Saccharobesus litoralis: one gene and its partner. The protein of the gene in region 2 interacts with the protein of the main gene of each other region in a pairwise test. Links are inferred from orthologs where the notes say so. Each region holds a gene or a part of one and is shown on either strand. Other genes may lie near its edges. The genes, in order: lpdA and odhB.

Region 1 (10,459 bases), 4.9 Mb from region 2 along the record:
ACCTTTGTGAACCATACAAGAACCAACGAAACCTAAATCTACTGGACGACCATCGTAGTATGAAACAGGGCGAATAACATCGTGCGTGTAACGCTTAGAAATATCTTCGTTGTTTACATCAGGGTCAGCAATCATTGGCTCAGTGATAGCGTCTAAGTCAACCACAACTTCTGCGTAGTACTTAGCGTTGTCATCTGGTGCCAATGCTGGTTGCTCACCAGACTTGATACCAGCAATACGCTCGTCAGCTAACTTAATTAAGCCGGCTAACATGCCTGCTTCGTTATCCATACCCTTGTCGATCATGATTTGGATACGGCTCTTAGCCAACTCGATAGACTCGATTAATGTAGCATCGTTTGAAATACAAACAGACGCTTTAGCTTTCATTTCAGCTGTCCAGTCAGTGAACGTGAACGCTTGGTCTGCTAATAAAGTACCAATGTGAACTTCAATTACGCGACCTTGGAATACGTTCTCACCGCCAAACTGCTTAAGCATTTGAGCTTGAGTTGCATGTACGATATCACGGAAGTCCATGTGATCAGCCATTTTACCTTTAAAGGTAACTTTAACTGAATCAGGGATTGGCATAGCAGCTTCACCAGTTGCAAGTGCAGTTGCAACCGTACCAGAGTCAGCACCGAATGCGACACCTTTAGACATACGCGTATGTGAGTCACCACCGATAATGATAGCGCGGTCATCAACTGTGATGTCATTCAATACTTTGTGAATAACGTCAGTCATTGAGTGGTAAACACCTTTCGGGTCACGAGCAGTGATAAGACCGAACTTATTCATGAATGCCATTAACTTAGGAATGTTAGCTTGTGCTTTAGCATCCCATACTGACGCAGTGTGACAACCTGATTGGTATGCACCGTCAACCGAAGGAGAAATAGTAGAAGCCGCCATAGCTTCTAACTCTTGGGCAGTCATAGGACCAGTCGTGTCCTGTGAACCAACGATGTTAACTTTTACACGAACGTTAGAACCTGCGTGTAAAGGCGTGTCTGAAGCAACACCTACAGCGTTATTGTTGAAGATTTTCTCAACTGCGGTTAAACCTTGACCTTCGTGTGAAATTTCTTTAGATGGTGCGTAAACCACTGGTGCTTCAACACCCAAAGTTTCAGCAGCAAATGTTTGTAATTTCTTACCGAATACAACCGCGTAAGAACCACCTGCTTTCATGAACTCAAGCTTTTGTGGAGTAAATGCAGCAGCAACGTCAACTAACTCTTCGTCGCCTTTGTATAACTTCTTAGCTTTAGTATCGATAGTTAAAACAGTACCCGTCTCAACTGAGTATGCTTCTTCTAATACTGGGTCGCCGTTAGCATCAGTAACAACATTACCCGCTTCGTCGGTTTTCTTAACCCAGTTTTTAAGGTCAAGACCAATACCACCAGTTACATCAACGGTAGTTAAGAAGATTGGCGCGATACCGTTAGTACCGGCAACAACAGGAGCGATGTTGATGAATGGAACATATGGAGAAGCTTGTTTACCCGCCCATAATGCAACGTTGTTAACACCAGACATACGTGATGAACCAACACCCATAGTGCCTTTTTCAGCGATAAGCATAACTTTCGCGTTAGGGTGCTTCTTCTGTAAGGCAACGATTTCTTGTTGCGCTTCAGGTGTGATCATACATTGGCCATGTAATTCACGGTCTGCACGAGAGTGTGACTGGTGACCAGGTGATAATAAGTCAGTTGAGATATCACCTACACCTGCGATGTATGTAACAACTTCAATTTTTTCTTGAACTTCTGGCAGCTTAGTGAAGAATTCAGCTTGAGCGAAGCTTTCTAAGATGTCTTTACAGATTGGGCAACCTTTTTCGAAAGCTGCTTTTAATCTGTCAGTGTCTGCTTCGTATAAGAAGACTTGAGTTTTTAAAACTTCAGCAGCTTGCTTAGCGATGTCTGCGTCTGTGCCGTCGATAACTAAATCAAGTAATACTTCGATTGAAGGACCACCTTTCATGTGAGAAAGCAATTCAAATGCAAACTCAACTGAAATTTCAGCAACTACTTCTTTACCTAAAATGATGTCTTTTAAGAAAGCAGCTTTAACGCCCGCAGCACTTGTTGTACCTGGAAGCGTATTGTAAATAAAGAATTTCAACGAGTCTTGACGATACTCGTTAGCTGTATCTTTAATTTGGGCAATAATTTCAGATAGCAATTCAGCGCTATCAATCGGCTTAGGGTTTAAACCAAGTTCCGTTTTACGGGTCTCGATTTCAGCCATATATTCTTGATATAGACTCATAGAATAATCTCCGGGCGAATAATAATGATAATAAATCTTTATTGGTTCACGTGATAAGCATTTTTAAGAGCTGGGCGTTATCACAGTGAATAAAAATTCTGCTCAATTTGTGTGCGTGACAAGCAGCTAACACTACCGACACAAAAAATTTTTCAAAGTATAAGGGATAGGTAGTGTTTTTGCAGCCTAGTGTTGAAAAACTTAAGGTGATACCCGTCATAACCTTGAGTGATAAGCTATAGCCAAGATATAAAACGGGGTAATGCAATCAACTCCTAATTTTAAACTTATGACGCGACTAGAGCTGAGCGGATGGTATTTAATCGAATAGCCAGTTCATCTTCATGATAGGGCTCATCTTGTAAATTACCCCATACAGGCGACGGCCAAACAGGATCGGTGTGATAACGGCCAATAATGTGCACATGCAACTGATTAACTACGTTACCAATTGCTGCGACATTGAGTTTATCTGGGCTAAAGGCATCTTGTACAACCGATGAAACTAGATTAATTTCTGCCAACAACTGAGTTTGCTGATTTGGATTGAGATCCGTGATCTCCGCAACATCCGCAACCTTAGGCACTAAAATTAACCAAGGCACCTGACTGTTATCCAACAATAACAGCTTACTCAATTCTAATTCAGCGACTGTAAAACAATCGGCTTGTAAGCGAGGATCTAACGAGAATTCTTTTAACATCTTGTTTGTCTTTTGATTTTAATAATATGTGATCATTGTCATGATAAATATAGCACCAGTAATAATAGGCCAATACCAAAGACAAGATATTTTATTATTATCATAAGTAAACAGGTTCTGCTCACCTTCTGCTTTCGCTTTATAAAATTGATGACCTATCACCAGAAACACCGAAATAATGATGTACAGCAAGAAATAGAAGAACTCAAAGTACACCACTTCTGAAATAGAAAGGCGCTCACGGATACTGTAATGGGCAAGCAAAATAGTAAAAATAATGGCTGTGGCATTGTTACGATATTCATCATATTGCGAATAGGCCATGCTGATCACCGCGGCAAACAGTAATCCGACAATCACAACTACAGGCAATAACGTGGTAACAAATGGGCTAATAAACGCCCGTTCAATATTAATGTTGTAATAAAGCTCAGGTAATGCATCTTGAGTTTGGTTGGCATTATCACCAAAGTTGCCATTGTAATGATGGAAAATATACTTGTATTGGCTCTCTTTTAACTGCCACTCATTGAGCACTATATCTTCCACAATCGCCGGATTTGTGACTGGGCTCAGTTGCTCGTATGACTCTAAATCAGGCACCAACACAACATTGCCGGCAAATTGCCCTGGCCATAAACGGATCCAAACATTTTTATGATCAAACGGGTATTTGCTATAGTCAAATGACTGACGAACGACCACATTAAAGCGCCATCCCACTAGTTGCTCACCTAATTTCGATTTACGACGATAAGCCTCTTCAATTTTAGACTCTATCGCCTCTGGGAATACAATTTTCTGCTGGACTATGCCCTGCCACTCTGGCAAAAACTTTTGCCAAATATGCCCTGTAATTTGTACGTTGTTTGCGGTAATAAACTCTAACGACTCAATCATCATGCCAGTCGGAACAAAAATAGGATCATCCAAATGCAAGTCTTTTGATTTATGGGTGTAGCTTTCTTTAAACGCTTCGCGCTGCGCTACATTAGCAATTGATACGGAATTTTCGACATCAATAGCGTAATAACTGCGTGCCAACACCCAAATACTAACAGTACCAACAGTCAGTAATAACGAGGCCATTATAGTGAAGTGCCAACTCAAATCTTTTAAACGATTAGCTCCTGTAACCGCCACCACAAAAACCAGTAAGGTGAAAATTCCCCACGCCAAGGCTTTCATATAATCTTGACGCAAAACGTCACGATTAACCTCAAACATGTCTGCCGACATTAATGTGATCAACGTCCAGTTGGTGTAAGGGATCTTAGTACAAGCGGCAAAGTCTTCGTCACGATTCATAGTTTCACCATTGTAAAAACGGTAAAACGTATCAGCGTCTAAACATTGGCTAATTTTGGGTAAAAATGAAAACTCAGGCTTTTCAGCTAAAGACTGATAGGTTTCAGCATCGCGTACATAGCTAAATATTGGGTGTGATATTAAATTCTGATCTTGCGAGAAGATCATACCGTAGCCACTCATGCCTAACTTCAAGGTTTTTAGCGCCGTAGTTAAATGATCAAGACCAATATCCGACGGTACAACACCAATAGGTAACTTTCCTTGTTCGCGCGCCTCTGTCGACGCATAAAAAGGCACGGAATAAGTCGTCATCAAGACATCATTTTTCGGCTCATAATAAGGCTCTGTCCAAATAGGCCCTTCTTCCATAGGTCGATAAAACCAACTAAATTCTACTTCACGTTGATCATAATCGGTTAAATTGAAAAACTGCGTTGGTCCGGTTAAGCGCTCGTAATAAGGGCTGACATACTCAACATCAGCATCGAGCCAATAAGGCTCAAAAGTAACATTTAAAGAATATAAGTTGTGGTCATTCTCAAACTTATGTTTGAGTAATGCATGGGCGTAGGCTTTGTTTTCTAACTGCGTAATATCGTCAGCAAAATCGTCAACGCTACGCATAATAACCGCGAGGTTTTCGCCAATTTCTTTGGCGGCGGCAACGGTTTGCTCTTGTACCTTTAGGCGGGTTGATACTTGAAAAGCTTTATGCTCTTGGATTAAATCAAAAATGATATAAGCTGTATTTATCAAGCCAACAAAAGCTAAAATCAATAAGCTAAGCTTCCAAAAACGTACTTGTTTACAAATTTCTACGCCACTCATTTCGGGACCAAATCAAAATATAATTTTTCACTAAATAGCAGACTACAATGCCACTATGCAGCAATTAAGGAATATGGCGCGATAATACAGCTAATTAGCCTTAGCCTCAAAACTGACGTACACATTTGCTAACAAATTGGCATAAAAAAACCCGCAATAGCAAGCTAGTGCGGGTTTTCAAATTTTTTAACTAAAACTTATTTTTTCTTAGCTTTAGCATTTGGTAGGTCAGTGATAGAACCTTCATAAACCTCTGCCGCTAAACCAACTGACTCGTGAAGTGTTGGGTGAGCGTGGATAGTTAAGGCTAAGTCTTCTGCATCAGCACCCATTTCGATACCTAAACAGATTTCACCTAGTAGCTCACCAGCATTGCTACCAACCATAGCACCACCTAATAATCTGTCGTTTTCTTTATCGAAGATTAATTTAGTGAAACCGTCAGTTGCATTTGACGCAATCGCACGACCAGAAGCAGCCCAAGGGAAGATAGCAGTTTCGTACTTGATACCTTGCTCTTTTGCTTCTTTTTCAGTTAAACCCGCCCATGCGACTTCTGGATCAGTGTAAGCAATTGATGGGATAACTTTTGGCTCGAAGAAGTGCTTCTTACCAGCAATAACTTCAGCAGCTACGTGTGCTTCGTGTACCGCTTTGTGCGCTAACATAGGTTGACCGACTAAGTCACCGATAGCGAAGATATGTGGTACGTTAGTGCGTAACTGGTTATCAACGTTAATGAAACCACGATCAGTTACTTCAACACCGGCTTTATCAGCGTCAATTAAACCACCGTTTGGCGTACGGCCAACAGCTACTAATACAGCATCGTATTTAACTGGCTCAGCAGGCGCTTTCTTGCCTTCGAAAGAAACGTAGATACCATCTTCTTTCGCTTCAACCGCAATCACTTTAGTCTCTAGCATAATGTTTTCGAACTTCTTGCTAATAGACTTAGTGAAAGACTTAATGATGTCTTTATCAGCAGCTGGGATAAGTTGATCCATAAACTCAACTACGTCAATTTTAGCGCCTAGAGCACTGTAAACTGAACCCATTTCTAAACCGATGATACCACCACCTAAGATAAGCATGTTCTCAGGAATAAATGGCATTTCTAATGCGTCTGTAGAATCCCAGATACGTGCATCTTCATGTGGAATGAAAGGTAATTTAACAGGCTTAGAACCAGCAGCGATAATCGCGTTGTCGAAAGTCACTTCTGTTACTGAACCATCTTCAGCTTCAACCGCTAAAGTGTTAGCACCAGTGAATTTACCGTAACCGTTAACCACGTTAACTTTACGCATTTTCGCCATGCCACCTAAGCCGCCAGTTAATTGGCTAATAACTTTGTTTTTGTGAGCGCGTAACGTGTCGATATCAACTTCAGGCTTACCGAATTTAACACCTTCATGTTCCATGTTTTGCGCATCAACTAAGTGCTTAGCAACATGTAATAAAGCTTTTGAAGGGATACAACCCACGTTTAGACAAACACCACCTAAAGTGCTGAAACGTTCTACTAGTACAACGTCTAAGCCTAAGTCAGCAGCACGGAAAGCTGCAGAGTAACCACCAGGGCCAGAACCTAGTACAACTACTTGAGTTTTAACTGTATTGCTCATGAGATCCTCATGTTCCATTTCTGTGTTGAGTAGACGACAAATGATAGTCCAAATTCTACCCAATCTAATTATTCATTTCTTGTATGAATAGCTAATTTACCATTCATACAATTTGTAGCCGCTATTCGTTTTATTTGTAGGGTGTCATGAGCGAAGCGAATCACACCGCAACATTCAATGAACCATCAAATGTTGCGTTTCGCTGCGCTCAAGGCAACTTACAGAACCAAGCGACGTAAATCAGTAAGGTTGTTGGCAATCTCAGTTGAGAATGCAGCACCTTCAGCACCATCGATCACGCGGTGATCGTAAGATAATGAAAGTGGAACCATTAAGCGTGGTTCAAACTCTTTACCATTCCACTTAGGTTTAAAGTCAGACTTAGAAACACCTAAGATACCAACTTCTGGTGCATTAACGATTGGTGTAAATGCAGTACCACCAATGCCACCTAAGCTAGAGATAGTGAAAGTACCACCTTGCATATCAGCCGCTTTAAGCTTGCCATCACGCGCTTTCTTAGAAGTTACAATTAACTCTTCAGAAAGCTCTTCAATACCTTTTTTGTTGACATCTTTGATGACTGGAACCACTAAGCCACCCGGTGTTGCTACTGCTATACCGATATTGATGAACTTCTTAAGGATTAAGCTGTTACCATCATCTGAAAGAGAAGAGTTGAAGTTAGGGAATTTCTCTAACGCTTTGGCTACTGCTTTCATAACGAAAACAAGTGGCGTGATCTTCAAGCCAGTTTGCTTCTTAGCATGGTAAGCATTTTGCTCTTTACGGAACGCTTCTAATTCTGTGATATCCGCTTCGTCGAATTGCGTAACGTGAGGGATAGTCGCCCAGTTGCGGTGTAAGAAAGGACCAGAGATCTTTTGAATACGACCTAGTTCTTTAACTTCAATTTCACCAAACTTGCTGTGGTCAACTGGTTTAACTGGCACGATCTCAAGCACATTTTCAGGGATCGGACCTGAAGCAGAACCCGCCGCCGCTTTCGGCTTAGCTAGTTCAGCTTTAACCCAGTTTTGTACGTCTTCTTTAAGAATACGACCTTTACGACCGGTTGCTGGCACTAAGCTTAAATCAACGCCAAATTCGCGTGCGGTACGACGAACAGATGGAGAAGCATGCACGTTCTTGCTTGGTTTAGCTGGTTCAACGTTAGCGGTAGGCGCAGGTTTTGCTGGCGCTGCGCTTGGTGCTTGAGCAGCTGGTGCTGGCGCACTTGCCGCTGGAGCTGGAGCCGCAGCAGGCGCTGCACCTTTAGCTTCAACTTTAACAACTAAGCTGCCTTTTTTAACTTTATCGCCAGTACTAACATAAACCTCTTTTACCACACCGGCGTGTGAAGAAGGTACGTCCATAGTCGCTTTATCAGTTTCTAACGTAATTAAACCGTCTTCTTCAGCGATTTCATCACCAACAGCGACTAAAACTTCGATAACGTCAACTTCACCATCTTCACCAATGTCCGGAACAGCGATATCAACTAACTCACTCGCAGCAGCTGGAGCCGCTGCTGCAGGGGCTGCTTCAACAGCTGGTGCTTGTGCTGTAGGTGCTTGTGCCGCAGGTGCTTCAGCAGCACCGCCTGCTGTCTCAAGAATACATACCAGCGTACCTTCAGAAGCTTTGTCGCCAACTGCAATTTTAAGCTCTTTAACTACACCGTCAGCAGGACATGGAACATCCATAGTCGCTTTATCAGTTTCTAACGTGATAAGGCCATCTTCTGCAGAAACTTCGTCACCAACAGCAACCAATACTTCGATAACTTCAACATCAGTATCGCCACCGATATCAGGCACTGTGACTTCGATTGTCGCGCTAGCTGCAGGAGCGGCAGCCGGAGCTGGCGCTGCTTCCGCTGCAGGTGCTTCAGCCGCTGGCGCTTGTGCCGCAGGTGCTTCTTCTGCGCCAGATGCATCTTCAACTGTTACGATTAAAGTACCTTCAGATACTTTATCGCCAACTGCTACTTTAATTTCTTTTACCGTTCCAGCGAAAGGCGCTGGAATATCCATTGAAGCTTTATCGCTTTCAACAGTGATCAGTGAATCTTCAGCTTCAACAGTGTCGCCAGCAGCGACACAAAGTTCGATAACTTCTACTTCATCACCGCCCACATCAGGGACTAAAACGTCTTTAATTGCCATTATTCCTTTCCCCTATTACGCGTAAAGTGGGTTAAGTTTATCTGCATCGATATTGAACTTAGCAATTGCTTCCGCAACGACTTTCTTCTCAATTTCGCCACGCTTAGCTAATTCGTATAACGCTGCAACTACAATGTAGTATTCGTTAACTTCGAAGTGAGTACGTAGGTTTTCACGGCTGTCTGAACGACCGAAACCATCAGTACCTAATACACGGTAATCAGTTGGTACAAAACCACGGATTTGATCAGCGTATTGCTTCATGTAGTCAGTTACCGCAATAACTGGACCCGCAGCATCTTTAAGTACTTCAGTTACATATGGCACTTTTTCTTCAGCTTCTGGGTGAAGCATGTTCCAACGCTCACAATCTAAACCGTCACGCGCTAATTCATTGAATGAAGTTGCAGAATAAACGTCTGAGCTAATGCCGTAATCTTCAGCAAGAATTTGTGCAGCTGCACGCGCACGCTCAAGAATAACGCCAGAAGATAATAAGTTAACGTTTGCTGTAGGCTTCTTAGCCGCAACCGCTTCAAGCTTGTAGATACCCTTCTTAATACCTTCTTCTACGCCTTCAGGCATAGGTAATTGAACGTAGTTTTCGTTCATTACAGTTAGGTAGTAGAAGATATTCTCGTTGTCTTGGTACATACGCTTGATACCGTCTTGAACGATAACTGCGATCTCATAACCATAAGTTGGGTCATAAGTAATACAGTTAGGAACCGTACCAAAGTGTAAGTGCGAGTGACCATCTTCGTGCTGTAGACCTTCACCGTTAAGTGTTGTACGACCAGCAGTACCACCAATTAAGAAACCACGTGCTTGTAAATCACCTGCCGCCCAAACTAAGTCACCAACACGTTGGAAACCAAACATTGAGTAGTAGATGTAGAATGGGATCATTGGTAAGTCAGCATGCGAGTATGAAGTCGCTGCAGATACCCAAGAAGCCATTGAACCGAGTTCGTTAATACCTTCTTGTAATACTTGACCTTTCTTGTCTTCACGATAGTAAGCAACTTGGTCAGCATCTTGTGGCGTGTATTTTTGCCCTTCGTGAGCGTAAATACCAACTTGACGGAACAAACCTTCCATACCGAAAGTACGTGCTTCATCAGGAATAATAGGAACAATGTTCTTACCGATTTGCTTATCTTTTAACAATGCAGTTAAAACACGAACAAACGCCATAGTCGTTGAAATTTCACGACCTTTAGAACCGTCAGTAGTCGCCTTGAAAGCGTCTAACTGAGGAACTTGTAGTTCAACTGAAGAATTTTCACGACGCACTGGCATAACACCACCAAGTGCTTCACGACGACCCATCATGTACTTGTATTCAGCACTGTCTTCAGGGAAGCGGTAGTATGGTAATTTTTCTAAATCTTCATCTGAAACTGGAACATTGAAACGATCACGCATATGACGGATTGCATCTAAATCCATCTTCTTAACGCCGTGCGCAATATTCTTACCTTCAGCTGCATCACCCATACCGTAACCTTTAACGGTTTTAGCTAAAATAACG
Region 2 (10,383 bases):
GTTCAAAAGGTAAGTTTTCCGCCGATAGTACATGGGCTAATTGTTGCTGAATTTGTTCAGCCGTCAGCGCCTTTAAGCTAAACTGCAAACAACGCGATAATATAGTTATAGGTAGCTTTTGTGGATCGGTCGTGGCGAGTAAAAACTTAACGTGCGGAGGTGGCTCTTCCAAGGTTTTCAGCAAAGCATTAAACGAGTGACGAGACAGCATGTGCACTTCATCGATTAAATAAACTTTGTAACGACCTTGGCTCGGGCTATATTGTACGTTATCTAAAATTTCTCGTGTATCTTCAACTTTAGTACGAGACGCAGCATCAACCTCAACTAAATCAACAAAACGGCCCTGCTCTATTGCCACACAATTCTGACATTGTCCACACGGCTCTGCTGTCACTCCGTTTATACAATTCAGACTTTTAGCAAAAATACGCGCTATAGTGGTTTTACCCACACCTCGTGTGCCAGTAAATAAATAAGCATGATGTAATCTGTCGTTATTTAGCGCATTAGATAACGCAGTGACGACATGGGTTTGGCCAACTAACTGACCAAATATTTGTGGCCGCCATTTTCGAGCAAGGGCTTGATAACTCATTAATTTTACTCGCCTTCAAAGGAGATAAGGCTAAAGGGTTTGACGTTCAACGCTGTCAATTTATCTTCACCACCTAAATCAGGTAGCGCGACAACAAAAGCGGCATCTGTCACAGTTGCGCCTAGCTGACGAACTAGATTAATAGCCGCAATGATTGTGCCACCCGTTGCTATCAAATCGTCGACTACCAGAACATTGTCATTACTAGATACCGCATCTTTATGAATATGCAATGCATCTGTACCGTATTCAAGTTGATATTCTTGACTAACCGTTTCTCTAGGCAGCTTATTCGGTTTACGCGCTGGAATAAAGCCAATATTTAAACGATGGGCTAATGCCGCCCCAAAAATAAAGCCGCGTGCCTCAGCACCCAAAACTTTGGTATATCCTTGATCTTGAAACTGAGCAACAAGACAATCTATGGTTTGATTAAACGCTTGGTTATTTTGGATCAAGCTGGTTATGTCGCGAAACATGATCCCAGCTTTGGGATAATCAGGGATAGTAGTAATGCTAGCCTTAATATTGGCTAATACTGCATCGTTCATTATGCAAAAGCGGCTTATAATTTGAATGCCAGCATTAAAACAAATTGCCAAATAAATGCAAGGTACAAAGGTAATTTAAGCGACTGAATCTGACTTTAACGAGGAATCGAGTAAATCGATTTTATCCTGCAATAATTCTTTACGAACCGGTTTACTTAATAAACTGACGTTTAACTTGGATAATTTTTTTTCTAAAAAGGGTTCGATTTTGGTAGACAATACAAGCAGTTGCTTAGCGCTAACCAAGTGTTTTTGCAGGGCATTTTCACAAAATTTGATGCCATCCATAATAGGCATAATATGATCAGAAATAACCATATCAAATTTGTGCTGTTTCAGCTTAGATAAACCGGAAAGCCCATTATCAGCTTCAACCACTTGGTGTGATTGCGAAGATAAGTAATCGCGAATTTCTTGTCTTACTTTTCGATTGTCGTCTATCAATAATACCAACATGTCTTTATTCCCTACGCATGTTACTGCAATATAATTATTAGGTAAGCTTTTAGACTAAATACGGTTGATTTAGTTCAAAGTAAATTCAACCGTATTATAGCGTTTTATGCACTAAGATGATTGATCCAAGTTAAAACTGCTGGCAATAGAGGTAATGCTAACGTGGCTAACGCAGCAAAAAATTGCCATACTTTTTCAGTTTTAACGTCGTCGTGATGACCCATAATTTGATCTCCATCAATTTTTGCGCGCTATGTTAGCAGTTTGGCGCGAAAGATCCATGACAAGCTAATAAAAAAGGCGGCTAAGCTTATGCTTGCCGCCTTTTAAAATCATTATGAAAACGTATCACTTGTAGTGCAGGTTTTACACCTGCATAGCCATACTCGAAAGTATGCAATTGGCAGAAATAAATTCTGCCCTACAAATTACCAACCAGTTTTCTCAGCTAACGCTTTACCAATCTCAGCTAGTGAACGAACAGTCTTAACGCCTGCTGCTTCTAATGCCGCGAATTTGTCATCAGCAGTACCTTTACCGCCAGAGATGATAGCGCCAGCATGACCCATACGCTTACCTGGAGGAGCAGTAACACCAGCGATGTATGAAACAACTGGCTTAGTTACATTTTCTTTAATGTAAGCAGCTGCTTCTTCTTCTGCAGTACCACCGATTTCACCGATCATAACGATAGCTTCAGTCGCTGGATCGTTTTGGAACATTTCCAATACGTCGATGAAGTTAGTACCAGGAATTGGGTCACCACCAATACCAACACAAGTCGATTGACCAAAACCAGCGTCAGTCGTTTGCTTAACAGCTTCGTAAGTCAAAGTACCAGAACGTGAAACGATACCAACTTTACCCGGTAAGTGAATGTGACCAGGCATGATACCGATTTTACATTCACCAGGAGTGATAACACCTGGGCAGTTAGGACCAATTAAACGTACACCTAACTCGTCACATTTAACTTTACAGTCAAGCATGTCAAGCGTAGGAACACCTTCAGTGATACATACGATTAATTTAATACCAGCATTAGCCGCTTCTAAGATTGAATCTTTAACGAAAGCAGCTGGAACATAGATTACAGACGCGTCAGCACCTGTTTCAGCAACCGCTTCAGCAACAGTGTTGAATACTGGTAGGCCTAAGTGAACTTGACCACCTTTACCAGGCGTCACACCACCAACCATTTGCGTACCATAAGCGATAGCTTGCTCTGAATGGAAAGTACCTTGTGAACCAGTGAAACCTTGACAGATTACTTTAGTATCTTTATTGATTAAAACAGACATTATTAGGCCTCCGCTGCAGCTTTAACAACTAATTCAGCAGCTTCTTGTAAGCTTGGAGCTGCAATGATATCCACGTCTGAGTTAGCTAAAACTTCACGACCGGCTTCTGCGTTAGTACCTTCTAAACGAACAACAACTGGTACTTCAACGCCAACTTCTTTAACTGCTGCAATAATACCTTCAGCGATCATGTCACAACGAACGATACCACCGAAAATGTTAACTAATACAGCCTTAACGTTTGCGTCAGATAGGATGATCTTAAATGCTTCAGCAACACGTTCTTTAGTAGCTCCACCACCTACATCTAGGAAGTTAGCTGGGCTACCGCCGTTTAAGTTAACGATGTCCATAGTACCCATTGCAAGGCCAGCACCGTTAACCATACAACCAACGTTACCGTCTAAAGCAACGTAGTTTAATTCCCACTTAGCTGCGTCAGCTTCACGCGCGTCTTCTTGTGAAGGATCGTGCATTTCTTTAATGTCTGGGTGACGACCAACAGCATTACTGTCGATAGCAACTTTAGCGTCAAGACAGTGTAAATCACCAGCGCCTGTAGTGATTAATGGGTTAATTTCGATTAACTCAACGTCTTTTTCTTTGAATAATTTAGCTAAGCCTAAGAAAATTTTAACGAACTGAGAAACTTGCTTACCTTCTAAGCCAAGTTTGAACGCTAATTCACGACCTTGGTAAGGTTGTGCACCGGCTAATGGATCGATAGTTGCTTTTAAGATTTTCTCTGGCGTTTCTTCAGCAACCTTCTCGATTTCAACACCACCTTCTGTAGAGGCCATGAAAACGATACGACGAGTAGAACGGTCAACAACCGCACCTAAATATAATTCACGATCGATGTCAGCAACGTCTTCTACTAAGATACGGCTTACAGGCTGACCATTTGCGTCTGTTTGATAAGTAACTAAGTTATTACCTAACCACTTTTCTGCAAAAGCTTTAATTTCGTCTTTAGTTTCAACTAGTTTAACGCCACCCGCTTTACCGCGGCCACCAGCGTGTACTTGAGCTTTAACAACAAATTTGTCGTAACCTAATTGATCAGCTGCAGCGACTGCTTCTGCAGGCGTTTCAGCAGCAATACCTTTAGAAACAGGTAGTCCGTACTGTGCGAACAACTGCTTGCCTTGATACTCATGCAAATTCATGACATTTTCCGTTTATTTAGAAGTGTTTGATTATTTGGTCTTACTATCTGTGGCAAAGTGCGCCAAATTGCCTAGATAGTCTAACCCGATAAGATAGCGATTTTGTTACATTCTACAAGCCTAGAATGCAAAAGGGCGGTGATAGTAACTATCACCGCCCTGAATAGGACTTAAATATCTAAGATAAGTCTTGTTGGATCTTCCAATAACTCTTTAATTGTTACTAAGAAGCCAACTGATTCTTTACCGTCAACCAGTCTATGGTCGTAAGATAAAGCTAGGTACATCATAGGTAAGATTTCAACCTTACCATTAACTGCCATTGGGCGCTCTTGGATCTTATGCATACCTAAGATAGCTGTTTGAGGCAAGTTAATGATTGGCGTAGAAATCAATGAGCCGAACACACCACCATTAGTAATAGTGAAGTTACCGCCGGTCATATCGTCCATGGTTAATTTACCATCACGGCCTTTAAGGGCTAATTCACGAATGCCTTTTTCAATTTCACCTAAACCTAATTGGTCAGCGTCACGCAATACAGGTGTTACAAGACCACGAGGTGTAGAAACAGCCATGCTGACATCGAAATAGTTGTGATAAACAATGTCATCACCGTCGATTGAAGCATTAATCGCAGGGTAACGCTTAAGCGCTTCAGTTACCGCTTTGGTAAAGAAAGACATAAAGCCTAAACGTACACCATGCTTTTCTTCGAATAAGTCTTTGTACTTTTTACGAATATCCATGATAGGTTTCATGTTTACTTCGTTGAAAGTCGTCAACATAGCCGTAGAGTTTTTAGCTTCTAACAAGCGATTAGCAATCGTTTTACGTAAACGAGTCATTGGAACACGTTTTTGCGTGCGATCGCCTAATACCGCAGCGACTTCAGCAGGTGCTGCTGGTGCTTTTGCAGCAGGAGCAGATGCTTTAGTCTTAACGTAAGCTTCAACATCTTCTTTAGTTAATCGACCATCAACACCTGAACCTTTGATGCTTGAAGCTTCTTCTGCACTGATACCATTTTCAGCTAATGCGCGACGAACCGATGGGCTTAATGCATCACCTTTATCTTCAGACGCAGAAGGCGCTGCTTCAGCTTTTGGAGCTGCCGCTGCCGGAGCTGCACCTGCTTTTAATTGACCGATGACTTGCTCAGCTGTAACCGTTGCACCTTCATCTTCTAAAATTTCCGCTAATACACCGTCTTCTGGTGCAACAACTTCTAGTACAACTTTATCGGTTTCAATATCGACTAAGTTTTGATCGCGTGATACTGATTCACCAGCTTGAACGTGCCATGTAGCGATGGTTGCATCTGCTACTGACTCGGGTAATACAGGAACTTTAATTTCCACCGTCTCACCTTCTACTTGTTGAGTTTCTTGTTGAGTATTTTGTTGTGGAGCTGCTGCTGGTGCAGCTGCTTCCGCTTGACCTTCACCAAGCAAACCAATGACTTGCTCGGCTAAAACTGTTTCGCCTTCAGCGAATTTAATTTCGCCAATAACACCATCTTCTGGCGCTACGACTTCTAAAACGACCTTGTCAGTTTCAATGTCAACCAAGTTTTGATCACGGCTAACCTTGTCACCAACTTTAACATGCCAAGTCGCGATGGTTGCGTCTGCAACTGACTCAGGCAATACAGGAACTTTAATTTCAACAGCCATGATTAATCTTCCTTAAGACCTAATGCATCTTTTACTAATGCTTTTTGTTGAACATTGTGAACTGATAAATAACCTACTGCTGGTGATGCTGACGCTTCGCGACCGGCATAAGTTAAGTTGGCACCGGCTGGAATTGAATTCCAGAAGTGATGTTGCGAACAGTACCATGCACCTTGGTTTTGTGGCTCTTCTTGACACCAAACAAACTCTTTAACATGGTTATACTTTTCGATAATTTCATCCATCTCTTTATGAGGGAACGGATAAAGCTGCTCGATACGCACAATCGCAACGTTATTTAACTCGTTCTTACGACGGGCATCTAGCAAGTCGTAATAAACTTTACCGCTACAGAAAACAACACGATCCACTTTTTCTGTTTCCAAAACATCGATTTCATCAATCACATCATGGAAAATACCAGAAGCTAGTTCTTCCATAGTTGACGTTGCTGCTGGATGACGTAATAACGACTTAGGCGACATAACCACTAATGGACGACGTACAGGACGAATGTGTTGACGACGGATCATATTGAAAACCTGAGCCGGAGTCGTAGGCACACACACTTGCATATTGTGATCAGCACAAAGTTGTAAGAAACGTTCTAAGCGGGCAGATGAATGCTCTGGGCCTTGGCCTTCATAACCATGTGGTAACAATAATGTTAAGCCACATAAGCGCCCCCATTTTTGCTCACCTGAACACAAGAACTGGTCAATTACGACTTGAGCACCGTTGGCGAAGTCACCAAATTGCGCTTCCCAAATAACAAGTGATGTTGGTTCCGCTGTTGCATAACCATATTCAAACGCCAATACCGCTTCTTCTGACAATACTGAATCATAAACTTCAAAGCGACCTTGCTTTTTATCAACATTTTGTAGAGGTTGATAACCTGAAGCGTCTTTTTGATCGTGAATAACCGCATGACGATGGAAGAATGTTCCTCGGCCTGCATCCTGACCGGTAATACGTATATTCGTACCGTTTTCAACTAATGAAGCATAAGCTAACGTCTCGGCAAAACCCCAATCAATTAACTTATCACCTGCGGCCATAGTTTGACGGTCTTGATAAATTTTCTTAACTCGAGATTGCGGTGTTACGTCCTCTGGGTAACTAGACACTCTTTTCGCTAGATCGGTAATTTGCTCAAGTGTTAAAGAAGCGTCATACGGAGAATCCCAATCATTGCCAACATATGGAGACCAATCTACTGAATGCTCCATCATAGGACGCCATTCTTCGACAACACAAGCACCGTGGTCTAGCGCAGCTCGATATTCATCGATAGCTTTCTTTGCATCTTTTTCGTCAAATAAGCCTTCGTTTGCCAATTGCTGCGCATAGATTTCACGCGGCACAGGGTGCTTTTTGATTTTTTGATACATTAATGGCTGCGTTGCATTTGGCTCATCAGCTTCGTTATGACCGTGACGACGATAACAAACTAAGTCAATCACAACATCACGCTTAAAGGTGTTGCGGAAATCAAGGGCAATTTGCGTTGCTAAAATAACCGCTTCAGGATCATCTGAATTAACGTGGAAAATTGGCGCCTGAACCATCTTAGCAATATCAGTACAATATTGAGTAGAGCGCGTATCTTCAGGATTAGACGTTGTGAAACCAACTTGGTTGTTAACCACAATTCGTACCGTACCACCAACTTGGAAAGCACGTGTTTGCGAAAGGTTAAACGTTTCTTGCACTACACCTTGACCTGCAATAGCAGAATCACCATGAATGGTAATTGGCAAGGCTTGAGTTCCGTCAGTACAACCACGACGATCCATACGTGCGCGTACCGAGCCCATAACCACAGGGTTTACAATCTCTAGGTGAGATGGGTTAAACGCTAATGCTAAGTGAACGTCACCACCTGGCGTGGCGAAATCAGACGAGTAACCCATGTGATATTTAACATCACCTGAGCCATTGCCTTTATCAAATTTACCGGCAAACTCATCAAATAATACCGAAGGGTTTTTACCTAATACATTAACCAATACGTTTAAACGACCACGGTGCGCCATACCAATGACGACTTCTTTTGCACCTTGCGCACCTGCACGCGAAATTAATTCCTTAAGCATAGGAATCAATGCATCGCCACCTTCTAACGAGAAACGTTTAGCTCCAGGGAATTTAGAACCTAAATATTTCTCTAAACCGTCTGCCGCGACTAGCTCTTTGTAAAGCTTCTTCTTAGCATCAGCTGTTAAATTCGCCGTTGCTTTTACCGATTCTAAACGCTGCTGTAACCAACGCTTCTCATCAGTTGAAGTAATGTGCATGTATTCTGCACCAATCGAGCCACAATACGTTTTAACTAACGCGCTGTGAATATCACGTAGTGGTAGCTTTTCTGCGCCAACTTTAAGTGAGCCAACGTTATAGACTTTATCCATGTCTTCTTGTGTTAGGCCATGATGAGATAGCTCTAAATCACGTACGCGCTCTTGCTTCCATAAACCAAGTGGATCCAAGTTAGCATGTTGGTGGCCACGAAAACGGAATGCGTTAATCAGCTGTAAAACTTTTACTTGTTTTTCATCTGAGCTTTCCGCTTGAACAACAACTTGTTTACGGTGGGTATTTTTGGCAGCTTGACGAAAATCTTCTCGCACTTCAGAGTGCTTAGTTTCTACGTCAACGCCTTCAACCTTGGGCAGTTGATCGAACAAAGCACGCCAGTCGGCATCTACGCTTTGCGGATCAGTCAAATAACTTTCGTATAATTCTTCTACGTAAGTGGCATTGGCACCGGCTAACTGGGTTGATTCTAGCCAGGCTTGCATGTTGCCATAGTGCATTATTGTTTCCTTTACCGTAGTAAGTTGTACAATTTAAGGTTTTAGGTAAAAAAATAGCCATTCTCAGCTAACTAAGAACGGCTATTCAGTAGTTCAGAAAGTTAAGTTCTAACGAACTTAATTAATACTAAACAGCCTGCTTAAGCAGCATAGACTTAATATGACCAATTGCCTTGGTCGGGTTTAAGCCTTTAGGACATACATTTACACAGTTCATGATACCGTGACAACGGAATACGCTAAATGCATCATCTAAGTTAGATAAGCGTTCTTCAGTTGCCGTATCACGACTGTCAGCCAACCAACGGTAAGCAGCTAGCAAACCGGCAGGGCCAATAAATTTGTCTGGGTTCCACCAAAATGATGGACAAGATGTTGAACAACAAGCACATAAAATACACTCGTATAAACCATCAAGCTTTTCACGATCTTCAATTGACTGCAAATGCTCACGCGCAGGTGGTTGCTTGTCATCGTTGATCAAGAAAGGTTTAACTTTTTCATACTGTGTAAAGAACTGAGTCATATCAACAACTAAGTCACGAACAACAGGTAAACCTGGTAATGGACGAATAACAATCTTCTTACCCTTTAAATCAGATAAAGGCGTAATACAAGCTAAGCCGTTTTTACCATTCATGTTAACGCCATCTGAACCACATACACCTTCACGACATGAACGGCGTAGCGATAAAGTTGGGTCTTGCTCTTTGATTAACAGAAGAGCATCCAATACCATGATGTCTTGACCATCTGGCAAGTCTAACGTGTAGTCTTGCATTCTTGGTTTAGCATCAACATCAGGGTTGTAGCGATATATTGAAAAAACTTGTTTCATTTGCCAGCGCTCCCCAATTAGTATGTTCTAACTTTTGGAGGGAAAGCTTCACGATGCTTAGGCGTCATATTAACATCACGCTTAGACATGCTTTCCGTCTCAGGGTTATAAATAGTGTGACACAACCAGTTAGCATCATCACGCTCAGGGTAGTCGAAGCGGCTATGTGCACCACGGCTCTCTGTACGGAAGTTTGCGGCAACGGCTGTTGCGTATGCAGTTTCCATCAAGTTGTCTAATTCTAAACACTCGATACGTTGTGTATTAAAGTCGCTAGATTTGTCATCTAAGCGTGCTGATTTAAGACGCTCACGGATAACTTTAAGCTCTTCAAGACCAGTAGCCATTGCATCACCTTCACGGAATACCGAGAAGTTAAGCTGCATACATTGCTGTAAGTCTTTACGGATTTGGAACGGGTCTTCGCCTTTATCTGTTGATTCCCAACGATTGTAGCGAGATAAGCTTTGTTCAAGATCTGAAGCGCTTGCTGCAACACCTTCTTGTGTATCGGCTAGGTACTCACCTAAGTACTTACCAGCAGCACGACCAAATACAACTAAATCCAATAATGAGTTACCACCTAAGCGGTTAGCACCGTGTACAGATACACAGGCAATCTCACCTACTGCGAATAAACCTTCAACAACTTGGTCGTTACCATTAGCATCCACAGTGAATGCTTGACCATTAACATTGGTCGGTACACCACCCATTTGGTAGTGACAAGTTGGGATAACTGGAATTGGCTCTTCAACCGGATCAATATGTGCGAAAGTACGAGATAAATCACAAACGCCAGGTAAACGACTTTCTAATGTTTCTTTACCTAAATGGTCAAGCTTAAGCTTGATATGTGGACCCCAAGGACCATCACAACCACGGCCTTCACGGATTTCAGTCATCATTGAACGAGCAACAACGTCACGACCCGCTAAGTCTTTAGCGTTTGGCGCATAACGTTCCATGAAACGT

Evidence for each region.
Region 1: the proteins of odhB (region 2) and lpdA interact in binary tests that used the Escherichia coli proteins (3 or more experiments, as listed by UniProt). The link is inferred for Saccharobesus litoralis from one-to-one orthologs.

Annotation. Positions count from the first base shown.
Region 1 is NZ_CP026604.1:5,458,857-5,469,315, forward strand. The notes cover bases 4,543-7,532. They hold lpdA (dihydrolipoyl dehydrogenase), read right to left. Parts: upstream 6,758-7,532; coding sequence 5,327-6,757; downstream 4,543-5,326. Other genes in these bases: C2869_RS20920 (PDC sensor domain-containing protein), read right to left, coding at 4,543-5,129; aceF (pyruvate dehydrogenase complex dihydrolipoyllysine-residue acetyltransferase), read right to left, coding at 6,976-7,532. Outside these bases: C2869_RS20910 (bifunctional aconitate hydratase 2/2-methylisocitrate dehydratase), read right to left, coding at 1-2,286; C2869_RS20915 (HIT domain-containing protein), read right to left, coding at 2,574-2,990; more of C2869_RS20920, read right to left, coding at 3,009-4,542; more of aceF, read right to left, coding at 7,533-8,928; aceE (pyruvate dehydrogenase (acetyl-transferring), homodimeric type), read right to left, coding at 8,941-10,459. UniProt on the Escherichia coli protein: Lipoamide dehydrogenase is a component of the glycine cleavage system as well as of the alpha-ketoacid dehydrogenase complexes.
Region 2 is NZ_CP026604.1:598,400-608,782, forward strand. Bases 3,499-6,412 are described here. They hold odhB (2-oxoglutarate dehydrogenase complex dihydrolipoyllysine-residue succinyltransferase), read right to left. Parts: upstream 5,752-6,412; coding sequence 4,246-5,751; downstream 3,499-4,245. Other genes in these bases: sucC (ADP-forming succinate--CoA ligase subunit beta), read right to left, coding at 3,499-4,075; sucA (2-oxoglutarate dehydrogenase E1 component), read right to left, coding at 5,754-6,412. In the rest of the region: dnaX (DNA polymerase III subunit gamma/tau), read right to left, coding at 1-598; apt (adenine phosphoribosyltransferase), read right to left, coding at 604-1,149; C2869_RS02220 (response regulator), read right to left, coding at 1,225-1,605; sucD (succinate--CoA ligase subunit alpha), read right to left, coding at 2,034-2,906; more of sucC, read right to left, coding at 2,909-3,498; more of sucA, read right to left, coding at 6,413-8,570; C2869_RS02245 (succinate dehydrogenase iron-sulfur subunit), read right to left, coding at 8,698-9,408; sdhA (succinate dehydrogenase flavoprotein subunit), read right to left, coding at 9,426-10,383. UniProt on the Escherichia coli protein: E2 component of the 2-oxoglutarate dehydrogenase (OGDH) complex which catalyzes the second step in the conversion of 2-oxoglutarate to succinyl-CoA and CO(2).